Regions from separate parts of the Paraburkholderia sp. BR10141 genome, predicted to be linked through region 1. Evidence: riboswitches for the same ligand, from Rfam matches in the RefSeq annotation. Region 1 holds a riboswitch; the other holds the start of a gene.
The links. Region 1 has a riboswitch for cobalamin ahead of cobW (cobalamin biosynthesis protein CobW). Riboswitches for the same ligand answer to the same signal wherever they lie in the genome.
Positions count from the first base shown of each region.

Region 2: it holds a riboswitch for cobalamin, as region 1 does, so the genes downstream of both, ACOJB8_RS04500 (TonB-dependent receptor domain-containing protein) here and cobW (cobalamin biosynthesis protein CobW) in region 1, are expected to answer to the same signal.

Region 1 is NZ_JBMIQH010000009.1:155,197-167,278, forward strand. It holds gene ACOJB8_RS15235 (flagellar brake protein) at 1-196, shown strand, start outside; gene ACOJB8_RS15240 (vWA domain-containing protein) at 204-728, opposite strand; gene ACOJB8_RS15245 (ATP-binding protein) at 869-1,903, opposite strand; gene cobN (cobaltochelatase subunit CobN) at 1,900-5,694, opposite strand; gene cobW (cobalamin biosynthesis protein CobW) at 5,722-6,813, opposite strand; cobalamin riboswitch at 7,029-7,297, opposite strand; gene ACOJB8_RS15260 (cobalamin biosynthesis protein) at 7,440-7,931, shown strand; gene cobO (cob(I)yrinic acid a,c-diamide adenosyltransferase) at 7,931-8,533, shown strand; gene ACOJB8_RS15270 (cobyrinate a,c-diamide synthase) at 8,538-9,848, shown strand; gene bluB (5,6-dimethylbenzimidazole synthase) at 9,832-10,527, shown strand; gene ACOJB8_RS15280 (DUF4136 domain-containing protein) at 10,529-11,155, opposite strand; gene ACOJB8_RS15285 (CHASE2 domain-containing protein) at 11,242-12,082, opposite strand, start outside.
Region 2 is NZ_JBMIQH010000002.1:399,398-411,479, forward strand. It holds gene ACOJB8_RS04470 (porin) at 1-261, shown strand, start outside; gene ACOJB8_RS04475 (BON domain-containing protein) at 295-675, shown strand; gene ACOJB8_RS04480 (copper chaperone) at 910-1,719, opposite strand; gene ACOJB8_RS04485 (DUF899 domain-containing protein) at 1,728-2,492, opposite strand; gene ACOJB8_RS04490 (helix-turn-helix domain-containing protein) at 2,642-3,862, shown strand; gene ACOJB8_RS04495 (glutamine cyclotransferase) at 3,898-4,539, shown strand; gene ACOJB8_RS04500 (TonB-dependent receptor domain-containing protein) at 4,597-6,537, opposite strand; cobalamin riboswitch at 6,641-6,822, opposite strand; cobalamin riboswitch at 6,913-7,046, shown strand; gene ACOJB8_RS04505 (porin) at 7,104-8,198, shown strand; gene ACOJB8_RS04510 (acid phosphatase) at 8,256-10,217, opposite strand; gene ACOJB8_RS04515 (MFS transporter) at 10,376-11,959, opposite strand.

The sequences.
Region 1 (12,082 bases):
GCGCTCGGGCGACAACGCTACGGCGATCGAAACCAGCGCTGTCATCCGCAACGTGCAAGCGGAAACGGGCGACCCCGCGCACGCGACGCTCGGCCTCGAACTCGACCGCCTCACGGCCGCCGAGCAAATGGCGATGAAAGTGTACGTATTCGATCGTCAGGACGACGTACTCTACTGGACCGGCAGCATGCGCTGACGCGCGTTCAGGCGAGCAGCGCCTGAGCGTCCAGGCACTCGCCGGCCCATGCCTGCGCGAGTGCCTCGCAGCGCCCCAGGCGCAGCGCGCCAAGTTCGCAATCAATCACCGTGACGTGGTCGGCGTGGCGTGGCCGCGCGGGCCACTGCGTCGTGCGGCCGTCGCTGAACAGCCAGAGATGGCGGGTGCGCGCCGGATCGCGGCGCGCGGCAGTGTCGAGCACCTGTGCCGCCCAGCCGATGCCCGCTTCGAGCGGCGTGCCGCCGCCCCCGCCGATCGGCTCGATCCAGCGCTCGTTCCACCAGCGCGGCACCGCGGGCCCGAACCTCAGCTCGGCGCCGGCACCCCCAAAAGCAATCAGCGCCACTTCCACACGCTCGGCGCGGGCGCGGTCGAATAGCGCGATCAACAACCCCTTGGCGAGCGCGAGCTGGCCGCGCGCGAGCATCGAAGCCGAGCAGTCCAAGACGAAGCAATGGAGCGCGCCGGACCCCGTCTTGCGTTTGGCGTAGCGGAAATGTCGCGCCTGCAACGATCCGGCGCGTTTGGCTGCGAACGTGGGCGGCCAGGCGATGCGCTCGCCGTGCTTCGCAACTTGTGCGGGACCGCGTCCCGGGCCTTCTCGCCGTCGAGCGCCGCCCTGTGCCGAGGCGGCGGCCTGTGCCCGACGGGTCAGCGTTTTTTTGCGGGCAGCGGGATCACACCCTTCACGGCCTTCGCCGCGACGGGCTCGGGCGGCAGCTCGCCCCAATCGGCATCCGATGATGTTTCGGTGTGCTTGTCTTCGTGCCTCGGCGAGGCGGGCGGCTGCGTCTCGGGTGAAGACGGCACATCGGAGCGCTGCGGCATGGCGTGCCGGCGATGTGCGAGCACGCACTCGGCAACCTCGTCGACGTGTTCCGGGCTCACCGCCTGCGCCCCTTCGAACGCGGCGAGCGCGCGCGCCGCACGCAGCATCACGAGATCGGCGCGCAAGCCGTCGACGGCGGCCTCGATGCAACGCTGCGCGGCGCGCTCGTGGACGGCGTCGCTCCAGTCGAGCTTGTCGAGCGCATCGCGGGCCGCCGCGATGCGCTGCGCGAGCGCGCGCTGTTCGGCCTCGCGCACCGCACAAAACGCCTGCGGATCGGCGTCGAATGCAAGCCGCGCCTTGACGATGCGTTGCCGTTCAGCGACGTCATAAGGCGTGCCGAGTTCGACCATCAAGCCGAAGCGATCGAGCAATTGCGGACGCAACTCGCCCTCTTCGGGATTCATCGTGCCAACCAGCACGAAGTGCGCGTCGTGCGTGTGCGACACGCCATCGCGTTCCACGGTATTCACGCCGCTCGCCGCCGCGTCGAGCAGCACGTCGACGAGCGCGTCGGGCAGCAGGTTCACTTCGTCCACGTAAAGCACGCCGCCGTGTGCGCGCGCGAGCAGCCCCGGCGCGAAGCGCACCGCGCTCTCGCGCAACGCCGCTTCGAGGTCGAGCGTGCCGATCAGCTTGTCCTCGCTCGCGCCGAGCGGCAGCGTGACGAACGCGCCTTCCGGCAAGAGCGCCGCGAGCGCACGCGCCGCCGTGGATTTCGCGGTGCCGCGCGGCCCGCTCACCAGCACGCCGCCGATCGCGGGGTCGATGGCCGCGAGCAGCAGCGCGCGCTGCAATGCCGCCTGGCCAACCAGCGCGGTAAAAGGAAAAGCGGGACGCGTGGCCGCTGCGCTCATGGTCCTGATCCTTCCAGATGCTGCCCGGTTTCGAGCAGACGGTGTTCGAGTTGTGCGCGATGCTCGCCCGGCTCCTGCCAGAGCCCGCGCTGGATCGCTTCGAGCAGGCGCTCGCACACGGCATGCAGCGCGTGCGGATTGTGGCGCTGCATGAATTCGCGCGTGTCGTCGTCGTGCACGTAGGCGTTCGCGACGAGCGCGTACTGATGATCTCCCACCACGCGCGCAGTCGCGTCATAGCCAAACAGGTAATCCACGGTCGCCGCCATTTCCGCCGCGCCCTTATAACCGTGGCGCTTCACGCCGTCGATCCACTTCGGGTTCACCACGCGCGAGCGGATCACGCGCGCAATCTCTTCGTGCAGCGGACGAATGCGCGGCGCGGCGGGGTTGCTGTGGTCCGCGTGATAGAGCGCGGGCTGCGCCTGCGAAAAATGCCGCGACGCCACGGCCATGCCGCCCTGGAACTGGTAGTAGTCGTTCGAGTCGAGCAGGTCGTGTTCGCGGTTGTCCTGGTTCTGCAGGACCACGTCGAGTGTCGCGAGTCGCGCGCGGAACGCCTCGCTCGCCTCGTCGCCCGCGCTCTTTTGTGCGTAGGCGTAACCGCCCCACGCCTGGTACGCGTTCGCGAGATCGGCGTCGGTCTGCCACTGTCGATGGTCGATCAACGACTGCAAGCCCGCGCCATACGCGCCGGGGCGCGCGCTGAAGACACGCCAGCCCGCGCGGCGTCGCGCCTCGTCGGCGGCCATGCCGTTCGCGACCAGCGCATCGCGCTCGCGCAGCACGCGTGCGCGCAGCGGGTTCTGGTGCTCCGGCTCGTCGAGATCGGCCACCGCCTGCACGGCGGCGTCGAACAGATGCATGACGTTGGGAAACGCGTCGCGGAAAAAGCCCGATACGCGCAGCGTCACGTCGATGCGCGGCCGGTCCAGCGCCTCGACCGGCATGATCTCGAAGTCGGTCACGCGCTGGCTGCCGGCGGCCCACTTCGGCCGCACGCCGATCAGCGCGAACGCCTGGGCGATGTCGTCGCCGCCGGTGCGCATCGTCGCCGTGCCCCAGACCGAAAGCCCAATGGCGCGCGGGTAGTCGCCGTGCTCCTGCAGATGGCGCTCGATGAGTTGATGCGCCGATTTCATGCCGAGCGCCCACGCTGCTTGCGTCGGAATGGCGCGCGTATCGACGGAATAGAAGTTGCGGCCCGTGGGCAGCACATCGGGGCGGCCGCGCGAGGGCGAACCACTCGGGCCTGGCGGCACGAAGCGGCCTTCGAAGCCACGACGCAGCTGGCGCATCTCTTCGGGGCCGCAGGCGTCGAGGCGCGGCAGCACGTCGTCGCGCAGGCGCGCAAGCACCTGGGTCGCGTGGGGAAGCGACGCAGTCTCCGCATCGCTTCGTTGACCTGAGCAAATGTCTTCGATCAGCGTGGCCGCGAGCATTTCCAGGCGTTCGCGCGTGTCGCCCGCATGACGCCATGGCGTATCGCTCACCGCTGCGAGCCGTGGTGGACGCGGGCCTTGCCACGGCGCAGCCCAATCGACCGTGGCCGGATCGACGAGGTGATCGATGCGCAGGTCTCCCGCGAGCGCATCGATGAGACCTGCGTTCGCGCCCTGCCCGTCCCCGCATGCGTATCGTCCGAGCGCGAGCAGCGTGTCGCACCGCTGCTGGCCTTGCGGCGATTCGCCGAACGTATGCAGGCCGTCGCGAATCTGCGCTTCCTTCAGCTCGCACAGGTAAGCGTCGGCGCGCGTGAGCAATTCGTCTTCGCCCGCCTGATCCTGCGGCGCGGCGACGCTCAATTCCTCGTGCAGCCGATGCTCGATGATGATCGCGAGTATGGTCTTGCGCAGCAGCTTCGCGCGGCGCGGGTCCACCATCAATGCTTCGTAATACTCATCGACCTGACGTTCGAGGTCTTGCAGCGGCCCGTAGTTTTCGGCGCGCGTGAGCGGCGGCATCAGGTGATCGATGATCACGGCCTGGGCGCGGCGCTTGGCCTGGCTCCCCTCGCCCGGATCGTTGACGATGAACGGGTACAGATGCGGCAGCGGCCCGAGCGCCATGTCGGGCCAGCAGGTGTCGGCGAGCGCCACGCTCTTGCCCGGCAGCCACTCCAGGTTGCCGTGCTTGCCCACGTGCGCGATGGCGTCGATGCCGAAGGTCTCGCGCAGCCAGAAGTAAAACGCGAGATACGCGTGCGGCGGCACGAGTTCGGCGTCGTGGTAGTTCGCGTAGGTGTCGTCGCCGCGCGAGCGCGAAGGCTGAATGCCCACGAACACCTGGCCACAGCGCCAGCCCGCAATCATGAAGCGGCCGCGGCGCACGGTGGGGTCGTCCTCCGGCACGCCCCAGCGCGCGATCAGCGCGTTTTGCGCCTCGGCGGGCAACTGCGAGAAGCGCGCGCGGTAATCATCGAGGGAAAGACTCTGCCATGCGGGACGCAGCGCGCGGGTGTCGGGATCGTTCGTCACGCCCTGCGTGAGGATGCGCATGAGCGCGTCGCCGTCTTCGGGCAGATCGGCCACACGATAGCCTTCGTCACGCAGCATGCGCAGGATGCCGACCACCGAGGCCGGCGTGTCGAGTCCCACGCCGTTGCCAATGCGCCCTTCGCTCATCGGATAGTTCGCGAGCACGAGCGCGAGTTTCTTCTCCGCGTTCGGCAGGCTGCGCAGACGGCACCACCGGCGCGCCAGTTCGGCGACGAACGCCACGCGCTCGGCATCGGGCTGATAGCGCACGACATCGACCTGCGTCTCTTTGCAGTGGTATGCGAGGCCCTTGAAGCTGATCGCACGCGTAATCACGCGGCCGTCCACTTCGGGCAGCGCGATATGCATGGCGATGTCACGCGAATTCAGGCCGTGATTGTCCTTCACCCAGTCTTCGCGATTGCCGCCGCTCAGGATCACCTGGAGCACGGGCGCGTCGCCGGCGAGCGCGATCGGTTCGGGGTCGTCGAGCGACGAAGCCGCGAAGGCCGTGGTATTCAGCACGAGCGAGACGTCGTGCTCGGCCGCCAGTTGATCGAGCACGTCGCGGCTCAAAGTGTCCTTGAGCGACGTGATCGCAAGCGGCAGCGGGTTCAGGCCGCGCGCGAGCAGCGCGTCGATGAGGGCATCGAAAGCGGCGGTGTTCGCCGCCTGCAGATGCGCCTTGTAAAACAGCAGCGCGACGACCGGCGCGCCAGGTTGCCAGCGCGCGCGCCATTCGTCGATGGTCGCGACGTCGCGCTGCGGGCAATAGAGCGCAGCGGCGGGCAACGCAATGGGCGGCGCAGGCTCGCTGCCCCAGTCGAATGCGCGCCACGCGAGCGCACGCAGGAACGATTCGGCGTTGGCCGCGCCGCCTTCGCGCAGATAACGCCACAGCAAGCGGCAAAACTCGGGCTCGGCGCGGCTCTTCGCGATGAGATTGGGGTCTTCCTGCAAGTCGCCCGAAAACATCGCGAGCAGTTGCCCGCGGCGCTCGGCTAGCGAGACGACCTGCTCGATGCCATATGGCCAGTACGTTTCGCCGCCCAGATGATCGACCACCACCACGCGCGCGTGCTGCAAGACATCTTCGACGTAGAAGTCCACCGACGCGGGCTGGCGCAAATACGTAACGTTCGCAAGCCGCACGCTCGGAAAACCTGCGGGCAGGCGCGGCACGACGCTCGCAAGCAGCGCGAGCGTCGTGTCGGCCGAACTGAGCACGACGATCTCGGCGGGCTGCTGGTCGATCCGGATAACGCCCTGCGTGTCGTCGACGAAGCCGCCAGGCGTAGTGCGCAGCAAATGCATGGGACGGCCTCGTCTAGCTGGGTGCGCTCACTTCGCGCCCGCGGTCTGCACATTCGCCAACGCGACATCGAAGGCCGCTTGCAGCGTCGCGCCATCGAGATCCTCTCCGATCAGCACGAAGCGGCTCGCAAGCGGCTGCGCCGCGCTTTCCTGCGCGTTCCAGCGGCGGTCGAAATAGCTGTCGAAGCGACGGCCCACGCCTTGAATCACGAGGCGCATGGGCGCGCCCGGCAACGCGGCAAAACCCTTCACGCGATAGATCGTGTGCGCATCGACGAGTTGCTGCAGCGCCTCGATCACGCTCTCGCGCGAAGCCGCATTGCCCGACACCACAACCGAATCGAACTCGTCATGATGATGATCGGGATCGTCGGCGGAACCGTGATGGTCGTGCCGCAGATGAATGCTCTCCTCGGAGGCCGCCTCGAGCCCGAGCAGCGTATGCAGATCGAGCTTGCCGTGCTGCGCGCGCACGATCTTCACCTGCGGCGGCAGCTCTTCGCGCAGCTCGGCAATAAGCGCGTCCTGGCCCGCTACGTCCAGCAGATCGGTCTTGTTGAGAATGACGAGGTCGGCCGCCGAAAGCTGGTCTTCAAACAACTCGTGCAGCGGCGACTCGTGATCGAGATTCGGATCGGCGCGGCGCTGCGCGTCCACGGCCTGCGGATTTTCGGCGAACTGGCCGCTCGCGGCGGCGGGGCCGTCCACCACGGTCACGACCGCATCGACGGTGAACGCGTTGCGGATCGACGGCCAGTTGAACGCCTGCACGAGCGGCTTGGGCAGCGCGAGACCCGAAGTTTCGATCAGCACGTGATCGACATCGCCGCGGCGTTCGAGCAGTTTCTCCATCACGGGGAAGAACTCTTCCTGCACGGTGCAGCAAAGGCAGCCGTTCGCGAGTTCGTAGAGCTGGCCTTCCGTTTCGTTGCCGTTCTCGTCGCAGCCAATGCCGCAACCGCGCAGAATCTCGCCGTCGATACCGAGTTCGCCGAATTCGTTGACGATGACCGCGACGCGCAGGCCGCCCGCGTGCTGGAGAATGTGACGCAGCAACGTGGTTTTACCGCTGCCGAGAAAGCCCGTCACGATCGTGACCGGAATCTTGCGCATTTGCATGAAGTGCTCCTTCGGCGCCAGGCCGTATCGAGGGGCATGGTGCGTCGCGCCTGCCGTTCGTGCGGGTGCCGTGTTGCGCACACGCGCGTATCCATGGAGACGCTGTCACGCGCAACGATTCAACAACCTGCAGGGGACGAACGACCAGAAACGCACCCGGGCCTCGCCCGGCTGACGCATGAAAATCACGGACCCGGCACCGCATCCCCGCAGCGCGAATCCCACGTATCTGGCCGGTATCCGGACTGACGAAACACCGCTTCGCCTTCCCGCGCGAGCGGCCTTGCGGCCGGCTTGCACAGTGGCGTGGACTGCGTAAAGCATGGAAGCGGTTTGCGGCATTCGTGCGAACGCCGCGCTCGTTGTACCGTTGCGGGTGCAGTTCAGGTTGGCCACGCCCGAGGCGGGATGGCTCCCTGATTCCCGTTTAACTGCGCGCGCATTGTGAATCGCGCGCGCGAGCACCAGAGTGCGTGCGAGTGTAGGCGCGGGGGGCCCGTGCGTCAAGGAAGGCGTGGGAAGCCGCAAAAGCGTGTGCTATCGTAGCGCGCATCCGGCGCCCGCCGGAACGCGACGCTTTTGCTCGTTTTGCCCCTGCGGTCACGCCTTCGATCGACGCCCTCGCCGTGAATCCTGCCGAAAATCGCGCCTCGGGCGCAGCCTCATTCGAAGCCACGCCGGAACCCGCGCAGCGCGTGCCGCCGCTTGCGCTCGGCATCGGCTGCCGGCGCGGCGTGACGCTCGCGCAGGTCGAAGCCGCGGTGCGCGCTGCGCTCGGCGCGTGGCCGGTCGACAGCGTAACGGCCGTGGCAACGCTCGATGCAAAAGCCGGCGAACCCGGCTTGCAGGCGTTTTGCGCGGCACATGCGCTGCCGCTTCAGACGTACACGCGGGAGCAACTCGCCGCGACACCGATACTGGCGCCGCCCTCCGCAGCCGCGCAAGCGCAGTTCGGCGTAGACGGCGTGTGCGAACCCTGCGCGCGTCTGGCGGCGGGGGGCGCTCCTCTCGTGCGCGGCAAGCTGGCGCTCGACGGCGTGACGGTCGCAATCGCAGGCATTCTGCCAAACGACGCAAATGCGGACGCGATAGCGCCGCAACCAAACCAATCCCGATGATGAAAACCGATCCCGAATCGCACCAACGCATGACGCAACGCCGCCGCGAAGGCCACGAGAAGAAGCAGGCCGCCGCGACGCACGAAAAGGGCCTGTTGATCGTCAACACCGGCAACGGCAAGGGCAAGAGCACGGCCGCGTTCGGCATGGCCGTGCGCATGCTCGGCCACGGCATGAAGCTAGGCGTCGTGCAGTTCATCAAGGGCGCGCTGCACACGGCCGAACGCGATTTCCTCGGCAGCGTTGCGCACTGCGAGTTCGTGACGATGGGCGACGGCTACACCTGGAACACGCAGAATCGCGACGGCGACATCGCCACCGCGCGCAAGGGCTGGGACGAAGCGAAGCGCATGATCGAGAGCGGCGAGTACGCCATGGTGATCCTCGACGAACTCAACACGGTGCTCAAATACGAGTACCTGCCGCTCGACGAAGTGCTCGGTGTGATCGCCTCGCGCGCGCCGCACGTGCACGTGGTCGTGACGGGTCGCCATGCGCCCGACGCCCTGATCGAAGCGGCCGACCTCGTCACGGAAATGCGCCTCGTGAAGCATCCGTATCGCGAGCAAGGCGTGAAGGCGCAAAAGGGCGTGGAGTTTTAAGCGCATGAGCGCAACGGTTGCCTGCCCCGCGCTCTTCATCAGCGCGCCCGCTTCGGGCCAGGGCAAGACCACGCTCACGGCTGGCCTCGCGCGACTGCATCGGCGCGCGGGCCGACGCGTGCGCGTCTTCAAGACCGGGCCGGATTTTCTCGACCCGATGATCCTCGCACGCGCGAGCGGCGCGCCCGTGCTCTCGCTCGACCTGTGGATGGTGGGCAAAGAAGCGTGCCGCGCCCTGCTCGCGCAGGCCGCGCGCAACGCCGACCTGATCCTTATCGAAGGCGTGATGGGCCTGTTCGACGGCACGCCGAGCAGCGCCGATCTCGCGACCGAGTTTGGCGTGCCGGTGGCCGCCATCGTCAGCGCGAAGTCGATGGCGCAGACCTTCGGCGCGATCGCGTTCGGTCTCGCGCATTTTCGGCAGGAAGTGCCCTTTCATGGCGTGCTGGCGAACCGCGTGGGCTCGGCGCGTCACGCGCAGATGCTGCAGGAGGCGTTGCCCGCCGACGTACGCTGGCTCGGGCATGTTGCGAGCGAAGCAACGATGGCGCTGCCCGATCGCCATCTCGGCCTGCATCAGGCCGCTGAGATCGACGACCTCGACGCGCGCATCGAACGCGCCGCCGACGCGCTCGCGCAAACCGCGCTCGCCGAATTGCCGCCTGCGGTGGCATTCGCCGATCCTTCGCATGACGAAGCGATTGCGCACCGGCTCGAAGGCCGCCATATCGCCATTGCGCGCGACGCCGCATTCTCGTTTCTCTATCCGGCGAACATTGCGCTGCTCGAAACGCTGGGCGCGAGCGTGAGCTACTTCTCGCCGCTCGCAAACGAACTCGCGCCCGCCAGCGCCGACGCGATCTTTCTGCCAGGCGGCTATCCCGAGCTGCATGCCTCGACGCTCGCGCACAATACGCAGGCCGCGAATTCGTTGCGCGCGCATGTATCCGCGGGAAAGCCGCTCGTCGCTGAATGTGGCGGCATGCTCTATCTGCTCGATGCACTGACCGACGTGGAAGGCACGCGCACGCCGATGCTCGGCCTGCTTCCCGGCGAGGCGGTCATGCAAAAGCGTTTCGCGGCGCTCGGCATGCAGCAGCTCGACGGCGCGCATGGCGCGCTACGCGGCCACACGTTTCACTATTCGCGCGTCGCCACGCCGCTGGCGCCCGCGCTCACGGCACACCACGCACAGACCGGCGCGCCCGGCGAGGCGCTGTACCGGCACGGCTCGATCGCGGCCACCTATATGCACGCTTACTGGCCCTCAAACCCGGCTTTCGCGGCCGCACTCTTCCATGGCACAGCCCTTTGACGAAGCCGAACGCGCGGCGGTCTACCGCGCGATTTACGAGCGCCGCGACATGCGGCACTTCGCACCGGGCAAGATCGATCCCGCGACACTCGCGCGCCTGCTCGACGCCGCGCATCACGCGCCGAGCGTGGGCTTCATGCAGCCGTGGCGGATCGTGCGCATCACGGACCATTCGGTGCGCGAGCAGTTGCACGCGACGGTCGAGCGTGAGCGCATTGCAACCGCCGATGCGCTGGGCAAACGCCGCGACGAGTTCATGAAGCTCAAGGTGGAAGGCATGCGCGATTGCGCCGAGGTGCTCGTGGTCGCGCTGATGGACCGCCGCGAAACCCACGTCTTCGGCCGCCGCACGCTGCCCGAGATGGACCTCGCCTCCGTGGCGTGCGCGATCCAGAACATGTGGCTCGCGGCGCGCGCCGAAGGGCTCGGTATGGGCTGGGTGTCGATCTTCGACGTCGACGAGGTGCGCACCCTGCTCGCCATGCCGCCCGGCGCCAAGCCGGTGGCGATCCTCTGCGTGGGTCAGGTCGACGCGTTCTACCCGCAGCCGATGCTCGAAATGGAGAAGTGGGCCGAACGCAAGCCGCTTGGCGAATGCGTGTTCGAAAACCGCTGGCCGCAGGACGAGCCGGCGAGCGTGCCCGAAGCGGCGCCGGACACCCCCGGAAAGTTGCCCTGAACTACTGCTGATTGACGGGTGAGACGGAGAGCACTTCCGGCATGCCCGGCGCTTGATCCGCCGTGCCGGCGCTGACCGGACCCTTCAGCTTGACGCGCCATTGCGGCGCGCCCGCGTACGGCAGCCGCGCCAGTGCGCCCGCCACGAGATACGGCACGGCCTCGCGGGCGTCGGCGTTGCGGTCGCGCTTCACGGCGCTCACCTTGTAGACCTCGTTACCATCGGGCAACGCGAAAAAACGCAGCGTCAGCGTGTGCACGTAGGGCCGCCCGAACCATGGCAACGACGGTCCCTCGGCCGGCGCGCAGCCGGCGCCGCAGCTAGCGTCCACGACTTTCACCTCGGCGGGATGCGTGTCCCACGCCACCGAGACGAGATAGCGCGCCGCCTCGGGCGCGCCTGCCTTGAAGCCGCGCTGCGCGAGACCGTCGCTCAGCAACGCCTGGTACGGGAGGATCTCGCCCGCATCGGCCTGGGCCGGCGTTGGCGCAAAACGGTAGGTCGCGGGCTGGCTGGTCGCAGCCGTTGCGGGCAGCGCGCCTGTGGCCGCGACGTCGGTCGTCACGCCCGCGCATCCGGCAAGGGCGACGAGCGTCGGTAGCAGACAGATCGACAGCAAGGTCTTCACGAAACACTCCATCGGGTTGCCGCCGGCATACGGCCAACGGCATTCGGGTTATTCATGCATGCGCAGCAGGAACGACACGGCACGACTCAAACCGGCGCGCCGATCGCGGGCAGCGACATCGTCAGCACGGTGCCCTTGCCTGGCTCGCTCTCCAGCAGGACGTCGCCGCCGTGGCGCGTCACGACTGTCTTCACGAACGCCATGCCGAGCCCCGCGCCGCTCACCTCGGGCCGCTGTTCCGCATGAAAGCGCTGAAACGGCTGAAACAGCCGCGCCTGATCTTCCTGCGCGATGCCGTAGCCCTGATCGCGAATCGAGCAGACCACGCGCGGCGGAACGCGGTCGTCCAGCGCGACGGTGCAGACGATGCGCGTATCCGCAGGACTGTACTTCACTGCGTTGTTCAGCACGTTCACGAGCGCGCGCGTCATGAGCGAGCGGTCGGCGTTGATCCAGCCCATCTGCTCGCCTTCGAACACGGTGTCGATCTGGATGCGCTTCGCGTGCGCCTGCGGCCACACTTCGTCGCTCGCGTCGATCACCAGCTCCGCGAGGCTGGTGGGCTCGAGCGCGTACACCTGCGACTCGGCACGCGCGAGCTGCACGAAGTCGTCGGCGAGCTTGAGCGAGCGGCGCGCGTAGCGCTCGATGCGCTCCATCACGCCGCGCACGGGCTCGGAGCCAAGCGTGCCGCGCTCGCGCTCCGTCTCGACGAGCGCGACGATCGAGGCCTGCGGCGAGCGCATGTCGTGCGACAGCAGGCGCAGCGCGTCCTCGCGCTGGCGTTCGGCGTCGTGCAGCTCCGTCACGTCGACGAGACCCGCGATCCAGCCCACCGCCTGTCCCTGCGCGTTCGTACAGCACGCGTAGCGCAGCAGATAGTCGCTGCCGTCGCGCGCGCGCACTTCCACGCCGCGTTCCATCAAC
Region 2 (12,082 bases), on a different contig from region 1:
GGCCTGGGTTACCAGTTCAGCCCGGTCTTCAAGGTCACTTCGGGCTACTACTATTTGAAGGACCGCAACAACTCGGCGAATCATTCGAGCGAAGTCGCCGTGGGCGCCGAATACAACCTCTCGAAGGCAACCAGGGCCTACGCCCAGGTCGGCTACGTCAGCAACAAGGGGACCATGAACCAGACGATCATCTACGGAGCGCCGGTCGCGCCGGGCCAGTCGACGACGGCGGCGATGGTGGGTATTCGTCACGCGTTCTGATCCTCATAAACTCAAGAAAGAACGGAGCAATTCATGAAGAGAACTACGGTAGCCGGATTGGCGATCGCGACGCTCGTCGCGGCGGCTTCCATGAGTGCGTGGGCGCAGGGTGACGCGAGCGCGGCTGCGGGGGCGCAGGCGGCGTCGACAACGGCTGCTCCTGGCGCGGCAGTTCCCACGGACAGGCAGGCGAATCGTGCCATGCGCCGCAAGGTGTATGCGGCCATCGGGAAGGACAAGTCGATCAACGCGGGCAACATCAGCGTCGGGGCCAGAGGTGGCGCGATTACGCTGAACGGGACCGTTTCGGACACCGCGCAGATCGCCAGGGTCGAGGAGATCGCGAAGGGCGTTCCCGGCGTGGCGTCGGTGACCAACAAGCTGACGGTCAAGAAGTCTTTCGGCGGCATGTAAGCCGCCACAAGAGGCGCGGAGTGCGGCGAGGCCGGGAGTCCCCCTGGTCGCGCCGCGCTTCGCCCGGCAGCACAGAGGTGGAATTCAGCCGGCCTCTTGCTGCTACTCCGGACTGCCAACAACAATCCGGAGCGTCGATCAGACTCGTGTGCAGGCGCGAGTCTGGAGGCGTGAGTTCGACCTTAGAGTCGGAGCGTTTTATCGCCGTTTCGCGGGTGCGGAACGGCGATTTTTTTATGCAGCTACCGCCCGCACCACCATCACAACGCCCGCCGCGATCGCAGCCGCGCCAATCCCGCGTGCGACTCTTGTGCCGCCCGGCATCCACCGCTCCGCTGCGATCGCCGCCGCGACCAGCGCCATCGCAGGCCGATCCATCACGCCTGCCGCAAGCAGCGCCGCCATCAAATTTCCGCAGCAGTACAGGCAATGCCGGCCGAGCCTCGAACCGTGCCGCAGCGCGGCCTGCACGTCGAGCCGCGCATGCCCGCACGACGGCAAGTTCCCGCAGCACGCAAGCCACCGCGCTTTCCACGCAGAGAACTGCAACACGCCCGCCATCACGACGACGACACCGGCCACGGCTGGCGCGGTGTGCGCCAATGCAGGCGCATCGACGGCTAGCGCGGTGAGTTGCGCCCCCGCCGCGAACACGAGCACTCCAACCACGAGCCACACAAAGAAGTAACCCGCCCCAGCCATCACCGTCATCCCACCCGCGCGCGCCGCGCGTGCGTCGCCCAGCGCCTCGAAATATCGCCACAAAGCGGGCGTGACCGCAGGCAACATCATCGCGACCATCATCACATTCCACATGCCGGCAAACGATACGGCGGCGTCGAACCAGGTGCGTCCGCACATGGGCGTCCAGAGCGTGGACATCGTCCAGCCGCCGGGCATCGGCGTGCCGCCCATCGCCTGCATCGAAGCGCACCGGACGAACGTTGCCGCCGCGCTCGCCGCGAAGACCAGCGACGCAACGCCGAAGAAAACCGCGCGCGGTATACCGCCGCGCAGCCGTACCGTCATGCCGACGTTATCCATGATGCGCCTCAGCTCTGTGCGTACTCGTCATGCCGGTGCCACCAGATGCCGGCCTCGTTACGTCCCTTCGGCGCGCGGTCGAGCCACTGGTACATGCCCCACACGCCATCGAGACCGCGGGCATAGGTCGAGTACGTGTGATAGACCACGCCGTCCTCGAGCACGAATGCGCTCAGGCCCGGACGGTCGCGCGTATAGGTCGCCGCGTCGGTGCCGCAACTCGCCGCGAACTCGGCGACGGGCGCGGGCGGCGGATTCATGTCCATGGCGTGGCCGCTGCGCGCATAGTTGTATTCGATGTCGCCCGCGCGCTGCTGCGCCGTGGTGAACGCCACGTTGAAATCGAAGTTGAAGTCGTTGCCGTTCGACGAGGCCCACGGAAAATGCCATCCCATGCGCTTGCGGTAGGCGAGCAGCTTCGCGAGCGGCGCGCGCGACACCGCCACGAGCCGCACGTCGTGATTCGCGAGATGTACCGCGATGCCGTCGAAACCATCCGCAATCGAGGAACACGACGGACAGCCCGCCGCATAGTCCGGCCCGAACATGAAGTGATAAACGAGCAGTTGCGAGCGCCCCTTGAAGAGATCGGCGAGCGTGGCGCCGCCCTCTTCGGTTTCGAAGCGATACATCTTGTCGACGCGCACCCAGGGCAGCGCCTGGCGCTGCTGCGCCAATGCGTCACCGCGCCGTGTGTGCTCCTTTTCGGCCGCGAGCAGTTCGATGCGCGCCGCGAGCCAGTCTTCGCGTGTTCCTGTGGTATGGGTTGCCATTGCCTGGTCCTCCTATGGGTTGACTACGGTGGCGGCGTGCTGGGGGTACTGCCGCGTCGTTCGATCGATGATTCATTTGATCGCCGTGTTAGATTAGGTCCGGACCGAGAAGGAGGGGGAGTGACAAGTGTGGCGGGATTCCCATGACCATGGATTCGCTGATCACGGCTGCCGCGCGCGCGCTCGCGGCCGGTGATCCGCTCGGCGCGCTGAACCGGGTCGCGTTGCGCGACGACGCGCCCGCGCTCGCGCTGCGCGGCATCGCCATGGCGCAGCTCGGCGACTTCGCGCGCGCCAAAGCGCTGCTGCGCAGCGCGGCGCGCGGCTTCGGCGCGCGCGAGGCCGTCGCTCGCGCGCGCTGCGTCGTCGCCGAGGCCGAAATCGCGCTCGCTTCGCGCGATCTCGGCTGGCCGACCGATACGCTCGCTGCGGCGCGGCAAACGCTCGAAGCCCATGGCGACCGCCTCAATGCCGCGCACGCGCGCTACCTGGAAATTCGCCGTTTGCTGCTGATCGGCCGGCTCGACGAGGCTGGGGGCATGCTTTCCGAAGTCGATCCCGCGCCGTTGCCGCCCGCTTTGCGCGCGGCGCATGAGCTGATCGCCGCCGGCATTGCCATGCGGCGCATTCAAACGCAAGCGGCGCGGCAAGCGCTCCGCGCGGCCGCGCGCGCCGCGCGTGAGGCGGGCATCGCGGCGCTGAGCGCCGAGATCGAGAGCGCAGCGCTGCTGTTGACCTCACCGGCGGCGCGCCTCATCGCGCGCGGTGAAGAGCGGGTGTTGCTGCTGGAAGACGTCGAGGCGCTGCTCGCCTCGAAGGCCCTCGTCGTGGACGCGTGCCGCTACGTCGCGCGCGAGGGTCCAACCGTCATCGAACTCGCAAGACGGCCAGTGCTGTTCGTGCTCGCCCGCGCGCTTGCGCAGGCGTGGCCCGCCGACGTGCCGCGCGATGCGCTCATCGCCCGCGCCTTTCGCACGAAGCACGCCGACGAAACGCACCGCGCCCGCCTGCGCGTGGAAATCGGCCGCTTGCGCACGCTGATGCGCGACGTGGCCGAGATCGGCGCGACCCAGCAGGGCTTCGCGCTGGCGCCGCGCCACGCGAGCGAAGTGGTGGTACTGGCGCGGCCCGTGGAAGAAAAGCACGCCGCCGTGCTGGCTTTTCTCGCCGATGGGCAATCGTGGTCGAGTTCGGCGCTGGCGCTCGCGCTCGGCGCGAGCCAGCGCACCGTGCAGCGCGCGCTCGATTCGCTCGCGGCGGCGGACAAGGTGCAGTCGTTCGGCTACGGCCGCGCGCGCCGCTGGACCACGCCGCCCGTCCCCGGATTCGCGACGACCTTGTTACTCCCCGCCCCGCTGCCAGGCGATTAGGATGAACGCCTGTCCCTTCATTCAACGAGGAAACCATGAAACGAACGACTGCCGAAATCGTCCGCGAGTACGGCCCTTTTCCCGGCATCGAGAAGGTGGGCGGGGTCACGTACGACGGCAAACGGGTGTGGTTCGCCGTAGGCGAGCGCATCGCGTCGCTCGATCCGCAGAGCGGCGAGACGCAGCGCTCGATCGACATCGCGGCGCACGCGGGCACGGCTTTCGACGGCCGGCATCTGTTTCAGATCGCCGAGGATCGCATCCACAAGATCGACCCCGAAACGGGCCGCGTGCTCGCGACGATTCCCGCGCCCGGAGGCGGCGGCGACTCGGGGCTCGCGTGGGCGGACGGGACGCTCTGGGTCGGGGTGTATCGCGAGCGCAAGATCCATCAGGTCGATCCGCAGACGGGCGCGATCCTGCGCACGCTCGAATCGAGCCGCTTCGTCACCGGCGTGACGTGGGTGGACGGTGAACTGTGGCACGGCACCTGGGAAGGCGACAAGAGCGATTTGCGGCGTATCGATCCGGGCACGGGCGAACTGCTGGAACAGCTCGACATGCCGCCCGGCACCGCCGTTTCGGGGCTGGAGTCCGATGGCGGCGAGCAGTTTTTCTGCGGCGGCGGGAACAGTGGGAAGATTCGCGCGGTGCGGCGTCCGAAGCGCGAGGGCTAGGCGAGCGGGTGCGCAAGAAACTTATGAGCACCCGCTCGAGCGCAACGCTCAGAACGCTCAGAACGTATAGGTCACCTTGCCAAACGCCGTGCGCCCCAGCGTGTTGTACCCGTAGGCGGTCACATACTGCCGGTTGAACACGTTTGCCAGCGTGGCCGATAGCGCGAGATGCGCATTGACCTTGTACGACGCGCGCAGGCTCACCGTCGTCCACGAGGGAAGGTAGATCGTGTTGAGCTGGTCGTCGAACGTCGAGCCGTTATACAGCAGCGAAACGCCGGTGCTGAGCGCGTGGAGCTGGAACTCGTCCCACGTGTGATCCACGCTCAGGCTCACCGTCTGGCGCGGGCGGCGATTGAGCCAGGTCTGGTCGGTCACGTCCTGCGGATTCAGAATCCCCACCGTAAGGCTCACCGGCGTGTACTGGCCGAGCGTGCCCTTGTACGAGAGGTCGAGACCCTGAATGTGCGCGCGGCCCACGTTCACGGGCAGGAAGGTCTGCGAGTTGTACGTGATGAGATCGTGCACGCGCGTGTCGTACACGGCCGCCGTGAACGTGCCGATGGAAGTGGTGGCATCGAGCGCGGCTTCGACCGAGTCGCTGCGCTCGGGCAGCAGGTTGGGATTCGAGTAGCCCGGATAGTAGAGGTCGTTGAACGTCGGCAGGCGGAACGCATTGCCGTACGAAACGCGCGCCGTGTAGACCGGCGTGATGGCCCACGAGAGCGCGACGTTGCCCGTATTCACCGATTGCCCCTGCACGATTTCGTGCCGCCCCGCCAGAAACAGCGTGACGGGTCCGAGCGTGGACGACTGATGCATCGACACGGCCGAATCGTTGCGCGCGGGCAGGCCGCCCGGCACGTCCACGGGCAGGAACGCCAGCTCGCGGGTGTAGTCGTAGGCGAGCTTGGTCTCGCCGTCGAGCGGCATGCCGAAGAGCGTATGGCCTCTTTCCTGATGCGTGATCGACGTGGAGGTGGAAAAGCGCGTCGAGTCGATCTCGTCGGAGGGGATCGTCGGGTCGTTCGAATAGAGAAACTGACGATCCGTCGCGTAACCCACCGACTGGTCGAGCTGCGTGGTCGGCGTGATGTCGAGGTGGAACGCGAGACCGGTCGTGAGCTGCGTGTCGCGCTGCCGGTCGTTGCCTCCCGCGTTGTCGTAGGAGAGATCGGAGCGGTGGTAGAGCGCGAAGGTCGAGATCGACCAGTTGTCGTGCGCGTAGCCGAGGCGCGCGTCCAGGTTCTGCGCGTGGTATGGATTGCGGCCGTCTTCGTGGCCGTAGGCCCCGGGCTGCGTCGCGTCGATGCCCGCCGTGTTGTAGTCGTGCAGGCCCAGCGAGTAGGTGAGGCCGCTCAGTGCGGAAAGCGGCCCTGTCGATGGGATTGTGCCCGAGGTGCGCACCTGCGTGTCGAAGGTCTTGTTCGAGCCGCCGCCGAACGAGACGGTGGTCTGGTTCGGCTGGTTCGACGCATGGCGCGTGAAGAGCTGCACGACGCCGCCCATGGCATCCGCGCCGAACGAGGCGGCCGCGGGGCCGGAGATCACCTCGACCCGGTCGAACGAGGCAGTCGCAAGATCGGCCCATTCGGCCGTGCCCGTGGTGACGGAGCCTATGCGTATGCCGTCGATGAACACGGCCACCTGGTCGGCCGACGAGCCGCGAATGCTCACCCCCGTGTACGACCCCGGGCCGCCGGTCTGCGAGACGGTGACACCCGGCAGCGTGGCGAGCGCCTGCGCGATGCTGGGGTCGACGGGGGAAACGCGGTCGAGGTCCTGGCGCGTGAGCACCTGGGTGGTTGCATAGCGCTGATCGAACGATTGTGGCAGGTGCTGTGCGTCGCCCACGACGAGGATATTGGGCAGCGTGGTGTCGCCGCCGGCTTGCTGCGGCGCCTGGGCGGACGATGCATTGGCGGCGTCGGCGGCATGCGCGGTTTGCCACGCCCAGGCGAGCGCGGCGGAGGTCAATACGAATTGGCGAAACTTCATGATGCGGTGGCTGGAAACAGCTCCTGAAATACGGGCTGTCCGTGCAACGGGCGATCGCCACGTGGGCGGTGCTTGCGCATTGGGGATCCCCGCCCGCTGCGGCTGCTGGACTCGGTTGATGGCAGGTCTCCTGGCTCGCGGGTCGACATCCGCAGCCGGCCTTCCCGGTTTCCCAGTGGCCTTCTCTGGCATGGACTCGCCGCTTACAGTTGCGGGGGCAGCCGCAGTCTTGCACTGCGTTCCCTTTTGATCCCGTCGCCGGGAACCATCAGGGCGCAAGGGTAAGGGCCGCGCAATCGGTGCGTCAACCTTTGACGAGCGTCGTGTGGCAAAAACACCCGGTTTGGCTGCTCCCGCAACTTACGCTATCCTTGCGGCTGTTTTTCGCGCGTAGGCGCTGCACAAGCGAAACGCAGCAGGGAAGCCGGTGAGAATCCGGCGCGGTCGCGCCACTGTGACCGGCGGTCAATCGAGCCAGAAGTCAGACCTCGCTACGTCCTCGCCGCATCGAGCGGGGGCGGACGGCGCTCGTCCACGCAATCCCACCTACACAAACAAGAAGACTCATGAACAAGAACATTCTCGCCGTCCTGGGTGGGACGGCATTGGCATTCACCGGCGCTGGCGCCTCGGCGCAGCAGGTCACGTTGTACGGTGAGATGGACGCGAGCGTCGACTATGTCAGCGACGTTGGCGGCCGCACCCAATATCGTGCAGGCTCGGGTCTTGTCGACGGCAGCTTCTGGGGCCTGCAGGGCACTGAGGACCTCGGCGGCGGCAACGCCGCGATCTTTCGCCTCGAGCGCGGCTTCTCGTCCACCTCTGGCGAAGCCTTCAACGACCATCCGTTCTACGTTGGTCTGCAATCCGAACGACTCGGCACGATTACGCTGGGCCGCCAGTACGACACGATGCACGACTACTTCGCCCCGTTCACACTAACGGGCGGCGCAGGCGGCACGGCATTCGCGCATCCGTTCGACAACGACAACGCCAACAATTCGTGGCTCGCCTCGAACGCCGTGAAGTACGCGAGCGCAACGTACGGTGGTTTCAGCGCCGGCGCGATGTACGCGTTTTCGAACGAGGCGGGGCGCTTCGCGCAAAATCGCGCTTACGGCTTCGGCGTCCATTACGAAGGCGGCCCGTTCAGCGCAGGCGTGGCGTGGATGCACATCAACGGACGCGGCGCCTCTTCGGTGGGTGCGTACGATACATCGGTGCTGCCGGGTGCGGGCCTCGTGCCGACCGAGGTCGCGGTGCAGCGCGAAGACACCATCGGCGCGGGCATGAGCTACGCGCTCGGCGACGTCACGCTTGGCGCGGCCTGGTCGCGTTCCATTCATACCCGTGTCAGCGAGGCCGACGGCGGCGCGCCCTTGCCTTCGGTCGCATTCAGCAATTACGAAGTGAATGCGCTATGGCAGGTGACGCCCGCGTTCTCGCTGGCGGGCATGTATGCCTACACGGGCGCGACCTCCGCGCATTGGCATCAAGGCGCGCTGCAGGCCGGCTATCAACTGTCCAAACGCACGGACGTTTATACCGAGGCGATCTATCAGCGCGCGTCGTCCGGTGCGCTTGCGATGATCAACACCTGCGACCCGTCGGGCGGCCGCAACCAGGTGCTCGTGGCCGCGGGCATCCGGCATCGCTTCTGATGCGTAAAAAAGGCCCCGAACCGTTGCGATTCGGGGCCTTTATACTGCGTGGCTACGTCACGAAGCCGAGAGCTTCACCGAAACGCCGGTCGAAGAATAAACCGGCGTGGCCTTGAAGCCATCGACCGTGACCGTCGCGAATTTCACCGATGCGCCGTTGCCGTCGATCACGTCGATCGTGTCGCCCGCTTTCGGCGTATAGCCGTTCACGAACTTCACATGCAGCGTGCCGCCCGCCACCGTGAGCTGGCCGCCCACACGCAGGCGTCCGCCGCCGTTGCCGTCGATATCGAGTTCGAGCGTCGTGCCGTCGAGCTGCGTGTACTTGCCCGCCACCGTCAACGGTGCGCTCGTCGCCACGGTCACGCCGCCGCCGGACCCGACGTACACGTCGCCGTTGCCGAAGGCCGTGGTCGACGCTGCAGCGAGCATGCCGCCGCTCACCTGTGAGCCGCCCGTGTAGCTGTTATTGCCCGCAAGCGTGAGCGTGCCGCTGCCCTGCAGCGTGAGCTTGCCCGTGCCGGCGATGTCGTTGCGCCAGGTGTCGGCGGCGTTGAAGCCGCCCTGGGTCGCGTCCATCGCCACGATCACATTGCCGTTGAACGCACCATAACCATCTGCAGCACTAAACATGTTCAGACGGCCCCAGCCCTCGGCGTCGTCCATGACCGGATAGCCCGAGACGACTTCGGTCGTCTTCAGCACGATGCGGCGCTGGTCGGCGCTCAGGTACGGGAAGCGCGTTTCGAGCAGTACCTCGGCGCCCTTGGGCACGACGGGCGGCGCTTCGGTGGATTCGATCTGGCTGAAACCGAACGTCATGCGGCGCGCGAACTCCGACTTGTTGGTCGCATAGTCGGCAAAGCGGTCGGTCGCGGTCGTGGACGAATGCGCGAAGGCGGGGAAGGTCGTGGCGCTCGTGCCGGTGGCCTGTTCGAGCGCGCTGTGCGCCTGCGCATAGGCCGCGCTCTTGAGCGTGGCGTTCGCGGGATCGTAGAGATTCGCGGCAGTGGCGGCCAGCGCGAACATGCGGCCGCCGATCACGTCGAGCGGCGAATGCATGCCCGCGAGAATGCGGTTTTCGCCGAGCTCGAGGCCGCGGCTCGCCATTTCCTGGTAACGCTCGGGCACGAGGTATGCCATGGTCATCGCGTCGCGCATGGCTTCGGCTTCGTGGCCGCTGATGAAGCCGCCGTCTGTGGACGGCGTCGTGCTGATGGCCGGCACTAGCGTGGGGTCGACCACGACGCTCGTGCTCCATCGGAACGGCCGCGCGTATTTGTAGAAGCGCTTGGCGGGCTCGGTGGAAGCATTGTTGCCCATCGTGTTGAGCAGGTCGACCACCTTGCCGAAGGTTGCGTTGCTCGTGCTGCCCACGCCCGTGTTGTTGCCCGAGTCGTTGTAGAGCGTCGTGGTCGCGTCCGCGGGAATCGACGTGATGCTCGTCGTCTGCTGCGCAGCCGAGCGCCAGGCGGCGGTGAGCGGCCCCATGCCGTCGGTCACGCTGTAGCCCTTGCCGCGGCGATCGTCGTAATAGGCCGCGTCGGCCTGCGCCTGGCTGCGCTGGGTCGTCGCGGTCACGACATACTGGATGTTCGCGTTCAGCACGGTGCTGTTGAGGATCGTGCCGTTGGGCGTGCCGTCGGTGGGGACGCCCGTCCACGTCGACTGCACGACCGCGGGGAATGTGCCGTTGGCGGGCGCGGAGACGCCCGCGTCCACCAGCTGCGTGAGCGGCTGCCAGAGATCGAGAAAGCGCGCCACCACGCGCACGCCCGCATTCGTCGCGAGCGTGGCGTAACGCGCGTCGCCGCGCTGGTTGGTCGCGATGTTGTCGACAAAAGCCGGTACGTCGGGAATCGGTGCGTTGTCCACGAAGCCGGGGTCGGCTGGCGGCGCGGGAATCGCGGCGGTGGTGGCGGGATCGCTATTGCCGCCTCCACAGGCGGTCAGCGCGGCAACGCTGGTAAGCACTGCCAGGTAGACCGGCAGTGCAATTCGGTGGCGTGATGCGGGCATGCTGAGGGCTCCGTCGTCGTGATTGATGCTGTGTGGTTATTTCTACTGACGGCGGCGAATTATGCTTACCCTCGATTACTCCCTAATTACCAATTTATTACGCAGATGTTAAACGGCAATGGAAATGAAGTGCGTATGAAGTATTTTGCGGCGTCCATTTACGGCTGCGCCTCGAGATAACCGACCCGCACGGGCGGCACGAACCACGCGAGACACAGGCCGGCCAGCGCGGCTACGGCAGCGACGAGTAGGCCAATGTGGATCGAATCCACGAGCGCGCTGCGCGCGGAGTTCATCATCGCGTCGCCGGCATGCCCGGCGCTCACGAGGCGGCTGATCAGCGCGGCCTGGTCGGCGCGGTCTACGAGCAATTCGGGACTCGCAAACGACCTGAACCATTGCGTCGCCTGATACGAGTCGAGTGAGCGATTCACGCCCATGGTGTAGACGTGGCCGAGCAACGCGCCCGTCATCGCCGTGCCCAGCATGCCGCCGAATGTGCGCAGCGATTGCAGCATCGCCGTGGCGGCGCCGAGATGGTCGCGCGAGACGATCTGCTGCGAGCAGACCGTGAGGCTCGTGCCCACGAGGCCCAGCCCCAGGCCGCTCGCGCCCATGCACGCCATCCACACGAGATGCGGCTCGTTGCCTCGCAGCACCACCACCGCCAGACTCGCGAATGCCGCCAACGCGAAGCCGACGTAAAGGATCGCATTGGCGCGCCGGATGCGCGTGACCACGCGATTGTTCACGAAACTGCCGACCGTTGTGCCGAGCAGCAGCGGCGTGATCAGCATGCCCGAGGCGCGCGGCGACATCGCATAGCCGCCCTGGAACAGCAGCGGCACGTAGAAAACGAGCGAGAACAAGGCAAATCCGCCGAGCACCGACATTGCAAAGAGCGGGCGGAGTTTGCGGTCGAGCAGCATGTCAACGGGGATGATCGGATAGCCCATGCGCTTTTCCCAGAAGAAAAGCGTCAGCGAACAGACCACCACGATCGCGGCCAGCACGATCGTCGAAGTCGTCCAGCCTTGCCTCGGCAGAAGCTCGATGCCGAGCTGCAGCGCGCCGAACGTGACGGCGACGACGCAAGCGCCGAGCCAGTCGAGACGCAGCCGCGCGCCTTCGCGGGCATGGTGCAGATGCGGCAGGAAAGCATTCACGAAGAAGAGCGCCGCCACGCCCACCGGCACGTTGACGAAGAACACGAGGCGCCAGCTGCCGTGCTGGGTCAGCATGCCCCCGAGCGTAGGCCCCACCACGTTCGCCAGGCCAAACGCGGAGGAGACGAATACCAGCCAGCGCAGGCGTAGCCGCGGATCGGGAAACAGGTCGGCGACGGTCGCGAATACCGTCCCCATCATGATGCCGCCGCCGATGCCTTGCAGGCCGCGCGCGAGCACGAGAAACAGCATGTTGGTCGCGATCCCGCAGAGCACCGAGGCGAGGGTAAAGAGAAGGATGGCTGCCAGCATGAAGGGCTTGCGGCCGAACAGATCGCCCAGACGCCCGAAGATCGGAATCGTGATGACCGACGCCAGCATGTAGGCCGTCGCGACCCATGCATAGAGTTCGAAGCCCTTGAGCTCCGCGACGATGCGCGGCAATGCGGTGCCGACGATGGTCTGGTCGAGCGCGATCAGCATCGAAACCGAAGCGACGCCGAGCATCGCCAATACCGACTCGCGAAACGGCAACAGTTGCCGTCCTTGATCGTGAAGCCCAATGCTCGTGGCCATGTAACGCTCCTTACTGCTGCGACGCGGCTAATCTGCTATGCGGCGCCCGGCAAATAATGAATGGGTCGGGCCCGCGCGTGCGACCTTCGTGCGTTGTGCAATGATGGTACGCCCGCATACGCG